2 regions of the Paenibacillus sp. FSL M7-1046 genome follow, and region 2 is predicted to be linked to the other one. Evidence: riboswitches for the same ligand, from Rfam matches in the RefSeq annotation. Region 2 holds a riboswitch; the other holds the start of a gene.

Region 1 (7,741 bases), 100 kb from region 2:
GCGTCTACTTTCCGGGGTTATTGGACTACTTCACGTACCGGTTAACAAACTCACTTACCTTGCTGACATATCCTGCCTTATCCGTATCATAAGAAAGCCCATGCCCTGCCCCATGCACTACAAACTTGTCCTTGGGGCTGCGGCATGCCTGGTACACTTTGTCCATCATGGCATAGGGTACGAACTTATCGGCATCACCATGGATGAACAGGATCGGCACCCGTGCCTTACGCACCTGCTTCAGCGCTGATGCCTCACCGAAGAAATAGCCTGCTTTCAGCCGGGTAATCAGACTGGCAATCTGCACGAAGGGAAAGCTTGGCAGATGATACATCCGCCAGAGCTGATAAGAGAGCTGTGCTTTGACCGAACTATACCCGCAGTCGGCAACAACCGCCTTCACCTGCGGCGGAAGCTCTTCACCCGCGGTCATCATCACCGTTGCTCCACCCATAGACACCCCATGCAGCACAATCTGCGCCTGCGGCCCATTCTCTTCAATGGTGTATTCGATCCACTTTACATAATCCCGGCGTTCGGGCCAGCCAAGTCCTATGTAATTGCCTGTGCTTTCACCATGTCCCCTGGCATCGGGAATCAGCACATTATAGCCCAGGTTTTCATAATAAATCTTGGCGTAGGCCCCCATATCCTTGGCTTTACCGGAATAGCCGTGGGCAACGATTGCTGTACGTCCGGCTGCCCGCTCTGACGGCAGATAATAACCCCGCAGCTTCAGTCCATCCTCTGAGATCATGTCGACATTCCGGAAGCTCTGCCGGGCGATCCACTCCGCCCCTTCTCCCCATGATGCTCCAGCCACCGGCGGATCTACCTTCAGCGCAGGTGAATTCGCCAAAAACTCCTTAGGCGCCCGATGGATCGCCACTCCATAGAAAAAGAAACCCGCATAGGTCAATCCTCCGGCAATGACGATAATAATCGCCAGTATAATTACACTCCACATGAATATTCTCACCTTTCCTTCTCGTAGCTGTGGGATACTCCAGTCACAATCATGCGGGCTCCGCAATGATTTCTGCATAGTATAACATGGTAGCCTCGCCTGCGAGAAATGAACGTATAACAGATGGATTGAAATCTAAACGATTGTTGTATAATAACCCTCAAAACTTAGGAAACACTCTATAAAAAGGCCGCTTCCGGGATTTTCTCTCCCGTAAGCGGCCTGAATTATGTTTAGAACATGGCGTCTGGACTGCTATTAGCCCGAGTGTGATTCAATGAAAGCTTCAGCGTTTTCGTCTGCTTGTTTTTGCCGTTCTGCTCAGCAGCAGACCTACTCCGGCAATAGCGAGACCGGTAATATAATAAGGTGCCGGGCTGGTTTCGCCCGTCTGCGGCAGACTCTCGGCCGGATCCACTGGCCCCAGCGGAATTTCTTCATCAAGAATAATCTCTTCATCCGGTACCGGAGCAGGTACTGGATCAGTCGCTGGAGTAGTCTCCGGCGTTGGCTGCACAGGCGAAGGTGTGGTCACAGGGCCCAAAGGCAGCGGATCCTCATCAATCGTAATCTCCTGATCGTCATTCGTACCAATCACCGTTGGTGTCGGTGCTGGCGTCGGGTCTACTGTTGGCGCTACGCTCGTCGGTGCTGGCGTCGGGTCTACTGTTGGCGCTACGCTCGTCGGCGCTGGCGTCGGGTCTACTGTTGGCGCTACACTCGTCGGTGCTGGCGTCGGGTCTACTGTTGGCAACGGCGTTGGTGTCGGTGTTGGTACCGGTGTCGGCACCGGTGTTGGCGTTGGTGTCGGCGCTGGTGTTGGCGTTGGTGTCGGCACCGGTGTTGGCGTTGGCACCGGTGTCGGTGTCGGTGTCGGTGTTGACGTCGGCGTTGGTGGCGGCGCCGGTGTTGGCGTCGGTGTTGGCACCGGTGTTGGCGTTGGCGTCGGCGTCGGTGTCGGTGTTGGCACCGGTGTCGGTGTCGGCGTCGGCGCCGGTGTTGGTGGCGGAGTCGGCGCCGGTGTTGGTGGCGGCGCCGGTGTTGGCGTTGGTGTCGGCGCTGGTGTTGGTGTTGGTGTCGACGTTGGTACCGGCGTCGGTGTTGGTACCGGCGTTGGTATTGGTGTCGGCACCGGTGTTGGCGTTGGTGTTGGCGTCGGTGTCGGTGTCGCCGTCGGCATTGGTGTCGGCGTCGCCGTCGGTGTTGGCGTCGCCGTTGGTGTTGGTGTCGCCGTCGGTGTCGGTGTTGGCGTCGGCGTTGGTGTCGGCACCGGTGTTGGCGTTGGTACCGGTGTTGGCGTCGGTGTTGGCGTTGGTGTCGGTGTCGGCACCGGTGTTGGCGTTGGTGTCGGCACCGGTGTTGCCGTTGGCGTTGGTGTCGGCGTCGCCGTTGGCGTCGGTGTCGGTATCGGCGTCGCCGTTGGTGTCGGTGTCGCCGTCGGCGTTGCCGTCGGTGTCGCCGTCGGTATCGGCGTCGCCGTTGGTGTCGGTGTCGGTGTTGGCGTCGCCGTCGGTGTCGGCGTCGGTGTTGGCGTCGGTGTCGCCGTTGGCGTCGGTGTCGGTATCGGCGTCGCCGTTGGTGTCGGTGTCGCCGTCGGCGTTGCCGTCGGTGTCGCCGTCGGTATCGGCGTCGGTATCGGCGTCGCCGTTGGTGTCGGTGTCGGTGTTGGCGTCGCCGTCGGTGTCGGCGTCGGTGTTGGCGTCGCCGTCGGTGTTGGTGTTGGTGTTGGTGTCGGCTTCGGTGTTGGTGTCGGGCCGACTGGCGGCACCGTTCCCTCAAAGGTATGATGATGCATCTGAATATAACCGCTGAATCCTTTTGCAATAAGGGTACCATGCAGTTCAGCACGGCTGAACGCCACAAAGGCATGCGGCGCTAACATGGTGCCTTCAATGGTTGTGTTCCCATTAGCTACAGAAGAAGCTTCGTAGAAGTTGAACAGCACATTGTGAGATTTGCCATTCCACATTTGAAAATCCGGAATGACGACCTTATTCCCGCTTACATTGATAATTACCGTGGCATTTCCTGCAATGTTGAACTGGAGACCGTTGGTAACCGCCAAATCCGCAGCAGTCAAATGAATGACATTAAAGGAATCCGGAGCGTTAATCGTCATTTTCCCTCCATCTCTGACAAAGGGCTGCGTTTGTTTCAGAGCAGCAAGTTCACTCGAACGCTGAATCAAAAATTGCTCCTCAGCTTGAAAATCGATCGGATGATCCTGCCGCGTACCTCCTTTAAGGTCAGCTCCTGAACTTTTCATGCTGCCTCCATACACAGAGGTGCCATAAACTGTTCCATTTGAAAAGTCGATGTCTTTGCCGGCGATAAGCACATCTCCGCCCACAGCATCCTTGGATACTCCATATCCCTGAAGAGTAATATTCCCTGCAGCAGCAAGCCGTCCGTGGATCTGGTCATTGCTTTGCGCGAAATCTCCAAAGATAAAGGCGTTGAAATTGCCGGCGACTCCCAGCACCGGTGTTGGGGTGTACGGCATACTTGCCGCCGCCTCTACATTGATCCCCGGATGAAGCATATTGCCGATGGTTAAAATCCCCGTCAGAATCAAGGCTAATGATTTTTTCTTCAACAACGATATGTACCTCCTATGTAACTATTCTATGAATGCACAGATTAGCCCGTAACAACAAAAAGACCGCCAAGAAGGGTTAGCTTCATGGCGGCCGGACGATCGTGGCACCTTTAGAGTGCTGTAGATTCCTGACTTTGCGTCCCGCTCTTTCGAACGGTTTGCGATTATACATGAGAAGTTGGTAACAGTCGTATTCTATGTAGTCTATGACTTTTGTTACTTTCGGACTAGAATCAGTCTATCTCTTCCCCTCTCTGTTTGTCAATCTATTCCTTATTTTTTTTGATAGATTCTCTGAAAAAGTCCTCAATCCCGCATCACATAAGGGTTTCGTTGTATTCACCAATCACATAAAACAAATTTTCAATATTAAAAATTAGTATATTCGAACCACTTTTCAACTTATGTCGAAACGGCAAAAAAACTGTCGCCAGCTTTTGGCAGCAGTTTTTAGTCATTGTCAATTTACATAAGTCAGCGGGCAACAGCCGGACTCAGAATTGGTATATTTTATAACAGCTGAACCCAGCCGATCATGGACATCCATAGTGGAACACTTAGAAACAACCCGAACAACAATCCGCGGCGGAGACTTCCCTCATAATTCATCACAATTCTCCTTTTTAATAAGCTTTATTTTTCAATATTTATTATTTCAATTTTAATATAAAATAATTCTTATAATTATTTTGTGAATTATGTCACATTGTTTCAGCTGTTTAGAAATTCCATTGATTAATTTTTGAATAATCGGTTAAAATACGAATATACGTTCTTATTAGAGGTGATTGAATTTATGCATAGAGCGGAGAGTAACGATAATACACTGGTCAAATCCTATATATTGCTTCCGCTGATTTTATCAGCCTTTGAACGGGATTCAGCCATTATGTCGACACAACTGCGGACTCCCGCCCCATACATGGAGGTTCTCCGTACTGCTGCAAATGCGGCTACTGCCGATCTGAGGGATGTGCGCGCCGAAATGAGGAAACGCGGAGTTAAGGTCTATGAACAGCAGCGGCTCCAGGTGGGCATCGAGGCCAAATTTATATGCCGGGGATATCATGAACGGATGCTGCTGCTGGATGACGTCATCGCTGCACAGGCCGCTATCCATATGCGCAAATACCTGGGACTCGATATCTCCGGCTACAACAGCTATGAGGAACAGTACAAAATCAAATCCGGCCCTCAAGCAAGCCAATAGCCTTTGGTGCGTTGAAGAATAAAAACAGGCCTCGCCCTGGGAGTCGGCAAGACCTGTAAAGTACCCGCTATAAATTACATTAAAACCTTCCAATAGCCCAATGTGCCGAAAATAACTACCAGCGCCACGGGATATAGAATTCTCCGGCTTACCTTATCCTTAAACGTAAGAAATAAACATAACATGCAAAGCCACGCAATAAGAAGACTGCCCATTTCCTATGCATACGCTCCTTCCTGAGCCCATTCATACCTGTATTCCACCGAACCGCCGGTACCGTCATAACATTTTCCGTCTATCCAGTTAGACTTGCTGGTCTGAAATTCCATAAGCGCTTCACCGCTCCCTTTGCGGAACAGGATGCTCCCAGAAGCCCAGCCGGCCCTTGGCCGGAATGTTGTCCTCCAGCGGAGTGACCCCCGTCAGTTCCCAGGCAAACCGTCCCTCCCTATAATCTCCAAAGATATATTCGCTGCCGTAGGGCCAGCCTTCTTCAGCCATACCAGCTGTAACTTCATAACAGTTTATCAGCGATCCTGTCGCTATAATCACTCCGGCAGGCAAATTGTCCGCTGTAAGACCATGACGGGCGAGCACCGATCGGAAAGGCTCCCGTAAGCATACTTCCTTATCAATCTTCAAACCGGCATGAATGGCGATTTCACCCCGGTAAGCCGTTCTCCAGGAACGGGTCTCGAATGATTTTTCACCAAGAGCAATGAGCGTCGCCCAAGGCTGCCGTATAGTCAGGCATCGCATAACTTCCTGCCCCCTCTCTGCAACAAAGGAAAGGCGCAGCCCACCGGGAATCCGGAAAACCGCGCCGCATATAGTTTTTTTAAGATGCTGGTGAAGGAAATTGCCCCCGGCTTAAGCATTATGCGCGTAACCCACACCCATCTGTAAGGTTCAATTAGGTTCTGTATGTTCTTTGCGGCGCTTCACTACTCATTATAAGGTTCAATAAGGTTTTGTAAAGTTTCTCTCGACTGCTTTACTCTTCCTTTTGCCCTTAGGATTCCTCCACTATTGGAATAACTTAGCTTCTGCAAATCCAAACAATTATTAATGGGCATTCGCCGTCAACAATATAGGTTATAGTCCATAGACTGTTGTCAGGATGTATTTATCTGAGGAGGTATTATTTTATGGACGCAAATAATTATCAACAAGTCTCTTGGAGTTGCATGAATAAGTACGTTGGTGTAACTACTACAGATGGTCAGTCTCATGATGGGTTTATTGCCCATGTAGACCAGGATTTCGTTACTCTTGCTATTCCCACAAACGAGATGTTTCAGGGTATGCCTGCGCAAAACTCTACCTACAGACAATTCGGGTTCCATCCAGGTTTTTTCCCCAGACGCCGCTTTATCCAGAGACGGATCCCTTTTGGCGCCATTACTGCTTTGTTCTTACTCCCGTTTTTTATTTAATGACATGAGGGAGGGAATCCCCCTCCCTTCGCCTATGCCAGCCCCTCAAAATAACTGCCGCTGTATAACCGCTATCCCCCGCTGTGCAATCTCTACATATAATCCCATAGTTCCCAATGAGACAAGCTAGTGAAGCATGTATTACAACTCTTGGCGGCTAGCTGTCTCTAAATGATTGCCTCCCTGCGGACGAACTCTTTGGAATAGCTGCATAGCATATCTCAAAAACTATGGGAGGCTTGATGTATGACACGTTTACTCGATGCACGGACTTCACAAAACGCTAGCATTGCCGGCAGCATGAATGGCGCAGGATTGACAGCAAACCAAAATGTATTAATTGGCCAGATTGGATTAACCACTGCCGGATCTCAGGGCCCTATTAGGGTACAGTTCAATGGCGTCGCAACTTTTTTTGTGTTTTCAGGAGGATTTATCACGTTAAACCTGTTTGTGGTTAGAGGGAGTGCAGCTACTGATCCCATAGTTGCTTCAAACCGGCTTCAATTAAATCCCGGTGCAACAACACCTACTAATTTGTTCCCACTTTACTTAATAGGCTCTGACTACAATCCCGCTCCAGCAGATGAGATCATCTATTCCTTATTTGTGAACAGCACTGTAAACGTTAACCGTGTCGGACCTGAAAGTTTTAATGGGTGTGCTTATTCAGACTAGCGCTTAGCTCTTTATTCATCTGGTAATTGATATGTTTTTCGGAAAAAGTTATGCAAAGACGCTCTACTTACTGCACTAAATCCAGCGATCCAAAATGCAGTAAACGGATATTTTGGCTCTCCGCGGCAATACAGACTGTATGACGCAGAGATCATAAAAATCGAACGTGTACAAAAGGACGGGTTCTTGTTCAACGTAACCGTCAAGGTCACAACTTTTGTGGGTCCGCATAATCCGCCATATGGTATTGAGACAATGACCCTAGCTGTTGATTCAGGAAATTCTATGGTGATTAATTACCAACACAAGGATCAAAGATAAAAACCAACCAAGGTACCCACTGATCCAGAGCCTCTTGCTCTGGGCTGGTGGGATGAGGACATGCAAGGCCGGAGTGGATACCCTCACAAAGGAACATTCTGAATTCCCCAAGAACCCATTCGACTGTTCGCGATCTCTATAACTTTGCTTGCCCGAAAATTTTGTTATTATAGCAAATAACTAGGATTCCGGTAATCAAAGACCTGGAGTAATCTTTAATCATTCAGAATAAGCGGGGCATACAAGATGAAAAAAATAATGACTATTATATTCATGGTTTGTGCAGTAGCTCTAACTTCATCATGTACGATTGTAGAGGACGCAAGAGATAATAGAGAACCTAACATTTTAATACTATCAGATTACTACAGATTATTTCAGAGCAATGATGAGTTGAATCTCCACCACTTAGCTGACGCTTGAAGGGGTGGATTCTTGCGAACAGAGGAGCAACCTCCTCTTATGGGCAAGCGATCCCTGCGTTCTCGCAGTTCTACGTTTTTATTTTTATAGGTAATAGCTATACCGCT
Region 2 (7,741 bases):
TTGATGCCCATGGAGCCTTCGGAAGGGAACAGCTCCTTGTTCGGCGAATGATGGAATTCCGAGAAAATAATATCATAAGGTTTGCCCAGGATATGAGCCAGGACGTTGAGCCGTCCGCGATGCGCCATACCCATCAGGATATGTTCGGCACCGTCATGAGCGGCAGCACGCACGATTTCATCCAGCATCGGCACCAAGGTGTCATTGCCTTCCAGGCTGAAGCGTTTCTGGCCGACAAAGGTTTTATGAAGGAAAGTTTCGAACTGCTCTACCTGAATCAGTCTTTTCAGCAATTCTTTGCGCTCTGTGTTGTTTAGAGGCGCGGGAGAGCTGGTAGATTCCGCCTGGCTGTTCAGCCAGCGCAGCTCCTGCTCGTCACGCACATGCCCGAATTCATAGGCAATGGTCTGCGTGTAGGCCTGGCGCATCCGGTGAACGGCATCCCAAGCAGTATGAACGTCATTCGGGGCATTCTCCCAGATCAGCGAGGCGGGCATAGCCATTAAATCCTCGCGGGTCAGATCATAGGTTTCGTACTCCAAATATTTCGCCATCGGATTGTTTCCCCGGTCCAGCGGGTCGATATTGGCGGCCATATGGCCATGTATGCGGATATTGGCGATCAGCTTGGAGGCCCTTACGGCCTTTCTAAGCCACTCAGTATCTCCTGAAATCACAGGCAGCGGTGCCTGTTCGGCATCAGGAGCCAATGGAGGGGGGCCGGAAAGGGTGAAGAGATCGCGGTAATTATGCTCTACTAAAGTTGGATCTTTTACAAATTGCTCATATTTCTCTTGGATGTAACCCAGATTGGGTCCGTAATACTTGCTCCACACAGTTTCGTTATAGGGATCTTTGGCTGCCATGAATACATCCTCCTAACGGATGAACTCCACGCGCGCCAAAATTTCGCCGGCGCCCTTGTGGAGCTTCGATGTTTGCGGTTTCATTCCTCATCTTATTGTGCAACTTTCAAGGCGGGTAATCAATTCATACTTTGGTTGAATCCGTTCGCAAAACGGTATGATTCAGTGCCTAATTCATACAGAACTATTATAAGTTTGGTTTCTTAACTATATGAAAATGATGCGGCGGTGTGATTGAAATGAACGAAATAAAAATGTTGTTTTCAGTTTTCATATATACATACATACATAGATAAAGAGGCTTGTTCTACAATTTTTTTGGGTTATCGAGTAATTCATACAAGCTGTTGGCAAAATAATCAATTATTTTCCGTTTCTATTTATACAATATTCCCATAAATCGACACACTTTTCGTGTAAGATATTGTATAATGTTATTGCGGATAACGGTTTCATGAATTTCTAGCCAGATCCTTTCATGTAAAGGATCCAGTAAAGGGTAAACCTGCCGAAAGACAGGGGCACAAAGTCTCGGGTCTAATGTAGAAATACTACGACGGCCGGACTGCCTGGGGACGCGTAATCTTAGGAGGAGATTTCTTGGATAAGTCCAACCAGGGGAACAACGGAGAACTGCAGACAGTTGATCTGGATTTAGAATGGGTATATTTGCTGATGTCGGCTAAGCAGGCGGGCATCAAAGCGGATGAAATCCGCCAATTTTTTAATGAGAAGACTTTACAGGCGATGTAGCGGTTGGTTGCTAAAAGTTTTGTACATACAGAAAGGGCATAGCGGATCTCTCCGCTGTGCCCTTTCTGTATGACCGGCAGTAGAAGGAACCTGCATGAATCAGGAATCCTTCTGCTCCAGCCGCCATTTTTGATAGTCCAAGAACTCTTTGAATTCCCGCTTGCTTATACCCGAAGCCATAGCTTCCAGTACGAGCCGGGACCATTCTCCATCCAGAGGTGACTCCTGCACATCGGAAGGCTCGCCGTAAAGCAGCGCATGAATGGACACCTGAAGTGCGTCAGCGATTTTTTCAATAAATTGAATAGAGGGGTTAGATTGTATATTTCTTTCCACATTGCTTAAGTATGATTTCGCCACATCAGCCTTATCCGCAAGCTCCGAAAGAGACAAGCCTTTTTCCAGACGGAGATGGTGGATGCGACTTCCCATATTATCTGGCACGATAAAAACGCCCCTCCGTACTTTTTGTTACAGTATAACAAATAACCGGAAGACGGACAAAGCACTATAGAATCAGTTCCGGTATGAATGATCCCCCTTTTATGTCGTTTCCACTCCACATCCCCATTATTTTTATTCCCTCTGCGGTATCATTTAGATTTTTCATGCGAAAACGTTCGTTAAAAAGTACGATAAGCTGAGGAAAATGAAGCTAAAAGCAGAAAATTAACTATAAATCGTTCTTTATTAAGAATATTGCAACAAAATGAGATTTTTGATTTGTAGGAGTAATGGCATATACTTACGTCATAGTTCTTAATAACGAACGAATAACGTTCGTCATAAAGGCTGGGTGTTAATAGATTACTTTGTTTGCAGGAAATTGCAAGCAGCTAAAGGAGAGGCTCCTGTGAGGCTTTCACGTTCTTCCCGGAATAGAAATATCCGTCGGTATACGCTTCCCCAAATTGCAGGGATCGTAGTGATTTCGGCTTATGGCATCGGCCAAATTACAACGCCCACGTATGCATTGCTGACTAACGTCGCAGCAACCGAATCCTCCAATATCACCACAGCATTTGTGTTTCCAAGCACGGTCGATCATATTGCCAACCAAGCCAGCGAAGCGATGAAGCTTGCTGCCTGGCAGCGTGAAGCGGCGAGAGAGGTGCTGGCGGAGATAACGGATAAGAATACGGACTCGGAGACCGCAGAGGGACGTATTGGAGGTATTCAAGAGGCTGCTGCACAAACGCGTGAGGCTGCGGCCGGCGCGGCTGCTTTTTTAGCTGAGCTTCAAGGCTATCTAACACGCTCGCAATTAGAGCTGGAGCAGCAAGTCAATGAAGTGAACCAGAGACTTTCTCCATATGAGGTCGATTTTAATCAATTAACAGCCGCACAAAATAACGATATCCCGGTATTCGAACAATTGCTCAGCCAAGCCAATCTAACGCTGGGCGAATTTCAGGAGATGGTTAGAAAGCTAAGCTCCATCAGAAGAGTGGACGCTTATGTGCAGGCAGCCTATCATCAGGCATCGAACGCGGCCGAACAGGCTAGGAGTTATGCGGACGAAACCTCGTTGATGCATACAGAGGCCGCTGACGTAATCCAAGGACTGAAAGAGGCTGAGAAGAAGGCGAAGCTCGAAGCGGAAGAAAAGGCGAAGCTCGAAGCTGAGAAAAAGGCGAAGCTCGAAGCCGAGGAGAAAGCGAAGCTCGAAGCTGAGAGGAAGACGAAGCTCGAAGCCGAAGAGAAGGCGAAGCTCGAAACTGAGGATAAAGCGAAGCTCAAAGCCGAGGATAAAGCGAAGCTCGAAGCTGAGGATAAAGCGAAGCTCGAAGCTGAGGAGAAGGCGAAGCTCGAAGCTGAGGATAAAGCGAAGCTCGAAGCCGAGGAGAAAGCGAAGCTCGAAGCTGAGGAGCAAGCAAAGCCTGAAGCCCCTGCCCCGGACGCGAATCCTGACAGCATAACGGTAAAAATAGGCGAAAAGCAAGGCGTATTCTAAACAAGGCGGTGCTCTCCAGTGATACTTAAATGGACTCGTAACCTATTGATGTATGTGTTAATTCTCATTTTTCTACTTACGCTGGTATCTGCAATCACTAGCCGGATGAATGGCGGAACACCCAAGATTCTGGGCAAGGAAATTCTAACGGTGCTCTCCGGCTCCATGGAGCCCGGAATCCAGACGGGGGCTGTCATTGCCGTCAAACCGGTGAGTGAACAGAGTCAGGGATCTTTTAAACCAGGAGATGTAATCACTTACAAAGCCCTGGATGGATCAAACAGCCTGATTACCCACCGCATTGTCAGCGTGCTCGGCTCGGGAGAAAACACCCGGTATATCACCAAAGGCGACAATAACGATGCGCAGGATGCAGATCCTATTCCTTCGAGTAATGTTGTTGCACAGTACGCGGACTTTACCGTTCCGTTTCTGGGATATTTCATGAACTGGGTAAAATCGACCGCCGGGATTATTGTCGTAATGGTTATTCCGGGAATTTTCCTCGTCATCTCTTCCCTTATTACAATCTTCAAATCGATCATGCGCATGGAGGATCCTGTAGAGGTGCAGCTTGCGCCCGGAGAATCCCCGCCTGTTACGAACGGTTGATGCTTCTCCTAACGTGGTTAGGGAAGATTCAATAAATAATTCATAACATACTCCATTCATGGAGATCCAGGAGGAGACAAATAACAATGGCAAATCTCAAAAAAACGATGGCAATGGCAATGGCGACTACAGCACTGGGGGCAACATTAATTGCCGGGGGATCCTTCGCTATCTTTACGAGTTCCGCACAGAATACAGGCAATACGTTTGCTGCTGGCACGCTCAAGATTGAACTGGATAAGAAGGATGAAGCTCAGCAGAAATATTTCAACATCACAAATTGGGCTCCGGGAGATTCTGAAATCCAGCCTGTAGTAGTTAGTAACAAAGGAACGCTTGAGCTGCGTTATGATCTCTCGCTGGCTGCAGGCGGCGACCTCGGCGGCGGAGCAACCCCGCTGGTCATTACCGCGTACTCTGATGCGGCTGGAACGGTACCGCTTACCGTCGCCGACCGTGTGCTTGCTGTGGGCGGATCGGAGACGATTTATGTCAAAGCAGAGTTCCCGAAAGCAGCTGACAACAGCTACCAAGGTAAGTCGGGTACAGCCTCCATTAAAGTAGATGCAGAGCAGACTAAAAATAACTAAGCACTATAACGAACGGGTCTATAACTAAAAATCAAATAAAAAGGGGGTTGCCCCCCTTTTTTAATAAGGAGAGCTTACTTCAATGATGAAAAAGAAAAAAATGCTGATTGCCGCATTTTCCTCCGTGGTGCTGCTCTGCGCCGCCATTGGTGGAGGCACGTATGCCTTGTTCACCAGCTCCGCCCAAAACACCGGCAACACCTTTGCTTCCGGTACGTTGTCCTTAAGTACTCACCGCAATGACGTGCCGGTTGAAGGCCCGATGTTCTATACGGGCGACTCCGATGCCGGACGTATGGGAACAGGATTGTGGGCACCGAAAGATACCCACACCCGCGCCATGCTGATCAAAAATACCGGAACGCTGGATGCCAAACTGACCGATCTGATTGCCATCCCGGAAGGAACACCTGCACAGCAGGCCGATGCGCTCGCATTCGGTGAGCAAGCGGTAGTTACTGTAGCCGCTTTGGCTGCACCAGGCGGCGTCACTCTTAATGCCGATGCACTCAATGAGGTGAACGAAGCTGCAGACCGGCTGTTCAAATCGTTGATTAACGGTCCTTCCTTCCTGAAGGCACTGGCACGCAACGGACAGGAAGCCTTCGCAATTGCCAGAGAAGCCGTGCTCGACTGGACATACCGCGTAGACAATAACGGCCAGACTGTACTGGTTAGCGTTTCCGATGCTTATGTAGGTTCACTTAAGGATTTGTACAACAGCGGGGCAGGCCGGGATGCCAACCTCCCGAACCTGATTCTTCCTGCCAAGAAGACGATGCATCTGGCCTATAACGTGACTTTTGTTGATGATACGGGCCTCGGCTTTGATAATGACAGTCTGCAAGGCAAATCGGTTAACTTCACCTTCAAGAACAACTTTGAGCAGGTGAAGAATAATTAGAATCAGGAATAGAACATAAAAGGAGCGTCATCTCCGGCTTCATGAACCGGAGATGACGCTCCTTTTGGTATGCGAATGAGGATGTGAGGCTTACGGCAGCTTCTCGCCGCGCGAGCTGACATACAGGTCGTACCATTCCTTGCGCGTAAGCTCCAGCTTGTCCGCGCCCGCACAGGCGGCGATCCGCTGCGGATTCACCGTCCCGATTACCGGCTGGATGGCCGCAGGATGAGTCATCAGCCAAGACAGGACAATCACTTCAGGGGTGGTGTTCTTCTGTTCGGCGAGCGTTTGGACCATTGCCGCCGTGTTCACGACACTCTCAGGCTGGCCTGTAAGTGAACGCCCGCTGAATAAGCCTTGGGCCAGTGGACCCCACGCCTGCAGCTGGATGTTCTGCGTCCTGCAGTATTCGAGGGTACCTTCGGGAAAGGTGATGTCTTTCCAGGGTTCACGGTTTACGCTGACCATGGCATCCAGCCAGCTTATTTTGGCCAGACTCATGTGCAGCTGGTTCACGACGAACGGTTCGTCACAATAATGCTCCAGCAGCCGGATCTGGGCGGCACTCATGTTGGAAACGCCGAAGTGACGCACCTTTCCCGCCGCTTTGAGTTTCCGCAGCGCTTCGGCTACTTCTTCGGGGTCCATAAGCGGATCGGGACGGTGCAGCAGCAGAATATCAATATATTCCGTGCCCAGCCGGGAGAGGGTTCCGTCGACACTCTTCAGAATATGCTCCCCGGAGAGGTCGAAGCTGTTAGAGGTATCGCCTGGCTCAATCAGCTTGATGCCGCATTTGGACTGGATAATAATCTCTTCCCGCAGTCCGGGGCGGTCTTTGAAGAGCTGTCCGAATACCTTTTCCGCTTTTCCGCGGGTGTAGATATCTGCATGATCAAAAAAGTTGATTCCAATGGACAGGGCAGCCTCAACAGCCTCATGTCCCTGTCTGACATTCCCGGCAGTGACCGGCTCATGGTCCCAGCCTCCGCCCAGTCCCATGCAGCCCAGAGCAATGCGGCTGGCTGGAATCCCGCGCGTATGCAGTGGCAGCGTTTTCAGCAATAATATCCCTCCGTGAAATAGGATTAACGTTATACCGGATATTGTACACCTTTAGAAACCGGTATGGTATTTTTTGTCGCTGGAGGAGCGGTGTTTCGTGCCCTCTTTATCCTTCTCTTCTTCTTTCTCCAGCTTCAGGTCTTCCAGCGGAATCGGATCCACATTTTGCTCGCTTTCGTCCAGGTCGAACAGACTGGGAGTGTCGGTTGGATACTGCTCGGGATGGTCGCGTTTGTCTCCTTGAAATTTCTTTTCTTCACTCATGTGTGAGTTCCTCGCTCTCTTATAAGTTAGGAGGCGGAGTTGCCCTATATATCCGCCTGGTGTTCAGTTGCAGTTGCTCGTTAATAAACGGTTTTGACCGGTGTTAAACAGCAAAGAGGCCCCTGAGGGCCTCCAGTGTATAACGTTTATTGCAAATCGAGCGGTGTTCCAATGTCACTGAGCTTGCGGGCGGCTACGTCGTCATAGAGCCGCTTAAGCCACTTCAGCTCAGTGAGGCTATGCTCATATCTGCCGTACATCAAGTGCAGCGCGGACCGGGGGACGATGGAGATATGCTCCTCGTACACCTGATAAGCATAATTGACCTGATGCTCAACTTCGCGTATCCGCTCCTGCAGCAGCTTCTCCACCTTGCCCTGATCGATGTACCGCGAGAGCGCAAGAGCCATGTACAGCGGGTGAAAGACCTCATCGGTCTTCTTGATCTGCTGAATGACAAGCTGTTCGAACAGGGCTTTGCCCTTATCGGAAATCCGGTAGATGGTCTTATCCGGGCGGTCGTTGCTGGAGATGGTCTCTACAGCTTCGATATGTCCCTCCTGTGCCAGTTTATCAACAGCGTAGTACAGCGACCCCATCTGCAGCTTTATCATCCGGTCATACATGCGCTCTTTCATTACGAGTGTAATCTCATAGGGATGCCTGTCCTTCTCCAGCAGCAGCCCGAGAATGACCATCTTCATGGACATTTCCGCTTACCCTCTTCCGC

What was found. Region 2 has a riboswitch for cyclic di-GMP ahead of NYE29_RS07980 (anti-repressor SinI family protein). Riboswitches for the same ligand answer to the same signal wherever they lie in the genome.
Region 1: it holds a riboswitch for cyclic di-GMP, as region 2 does, so the genes downstream of both, NYE29_RS07510 (collagen-binding domain-containing protein) here and NYE29_RS07980 (anti-repressor SinI family protein) in region 2, are expected to answer to the same signal.

Annotation. Positions count from the first base shown of each region.
Region 1 is NZ_JBBOXB010000001.1:1,749,406-1,757,146, forward strand. It holds gene NYE29_RS07505 (alpha/beta hydrolase) at 26-967, opposite strand; gene NYE29_RS07510 (collagen-binding domain-containing protein) at 1,254-3,566, opposite strand; cyclic di-GMP riboswitch class I at 3,650-3,739, opposite strand; gene NYE29_RS07515 (hypothetical protein) at 4,363-4,776, shown strand; gene NYE29_RS07520 (ASCH domain-containing protein) at 5,113-5,535, opposite strand; gene NYE29_RS07525 (phosphatidylinositol kinase) at 5,925-6,212, shown strand; gene NYE29_RS07530 (hypothetical protein) at 6,459-6,890, shown strand; partial or broken gene NYE29_RS34540 (DUF3888 domain-containing protein) at 6,957-7,211, shown strand; gene tnpB (IS200/IS605 family element RNA-guided endonuclease TnpB) at 7,732-7,741, opposite strand, start outside.
Region 2 is NZ_JBBOXB010000001.1:1,851,742-1,859,482, reverse strand. It holds gene NYE29_RS07985 (2-oxoglutarate dehydrogenase E1 component) at 1-866, opposite strand, end outside; cyclic di-GMP riboswitch class I at 1,355-1,439, shown strand; gene NYE29_RS07980 (anti-repressor SinI family protein) at 1,467-1,619, shown strand; gene NYE29_RS07975 (helix-turn-helix domain-containing protein) at 1,719-2,051, opposite strand; gene NYE29_RS07970 (hypothetical protein) at 2,473-3,573, shown strand; gene sipW (signal peptidase I SipW) at 3,592-4,185, shown strand; gene NYE29_RS07960 (TasA family protein) at 4,272-4,775, shown strand; gene NYE29_RS07955 (TasA family protein) at 4,858-5,679, shown strand; gene NYE29_RS07950 (aldo/keto reductase) at 5,770-6,747, opposite strand; gene NYE29_RS07945 (hypothetical protein) at 6,799-7,011, opposite strand; gene NYE29_RS07940 (PadR family transcriptional regulator) at 7,158-7,721, opposite strand; gene NYE29_RS07935 (MDR family MFS transporter) at 7,728-7,741, opposite strand, start outside.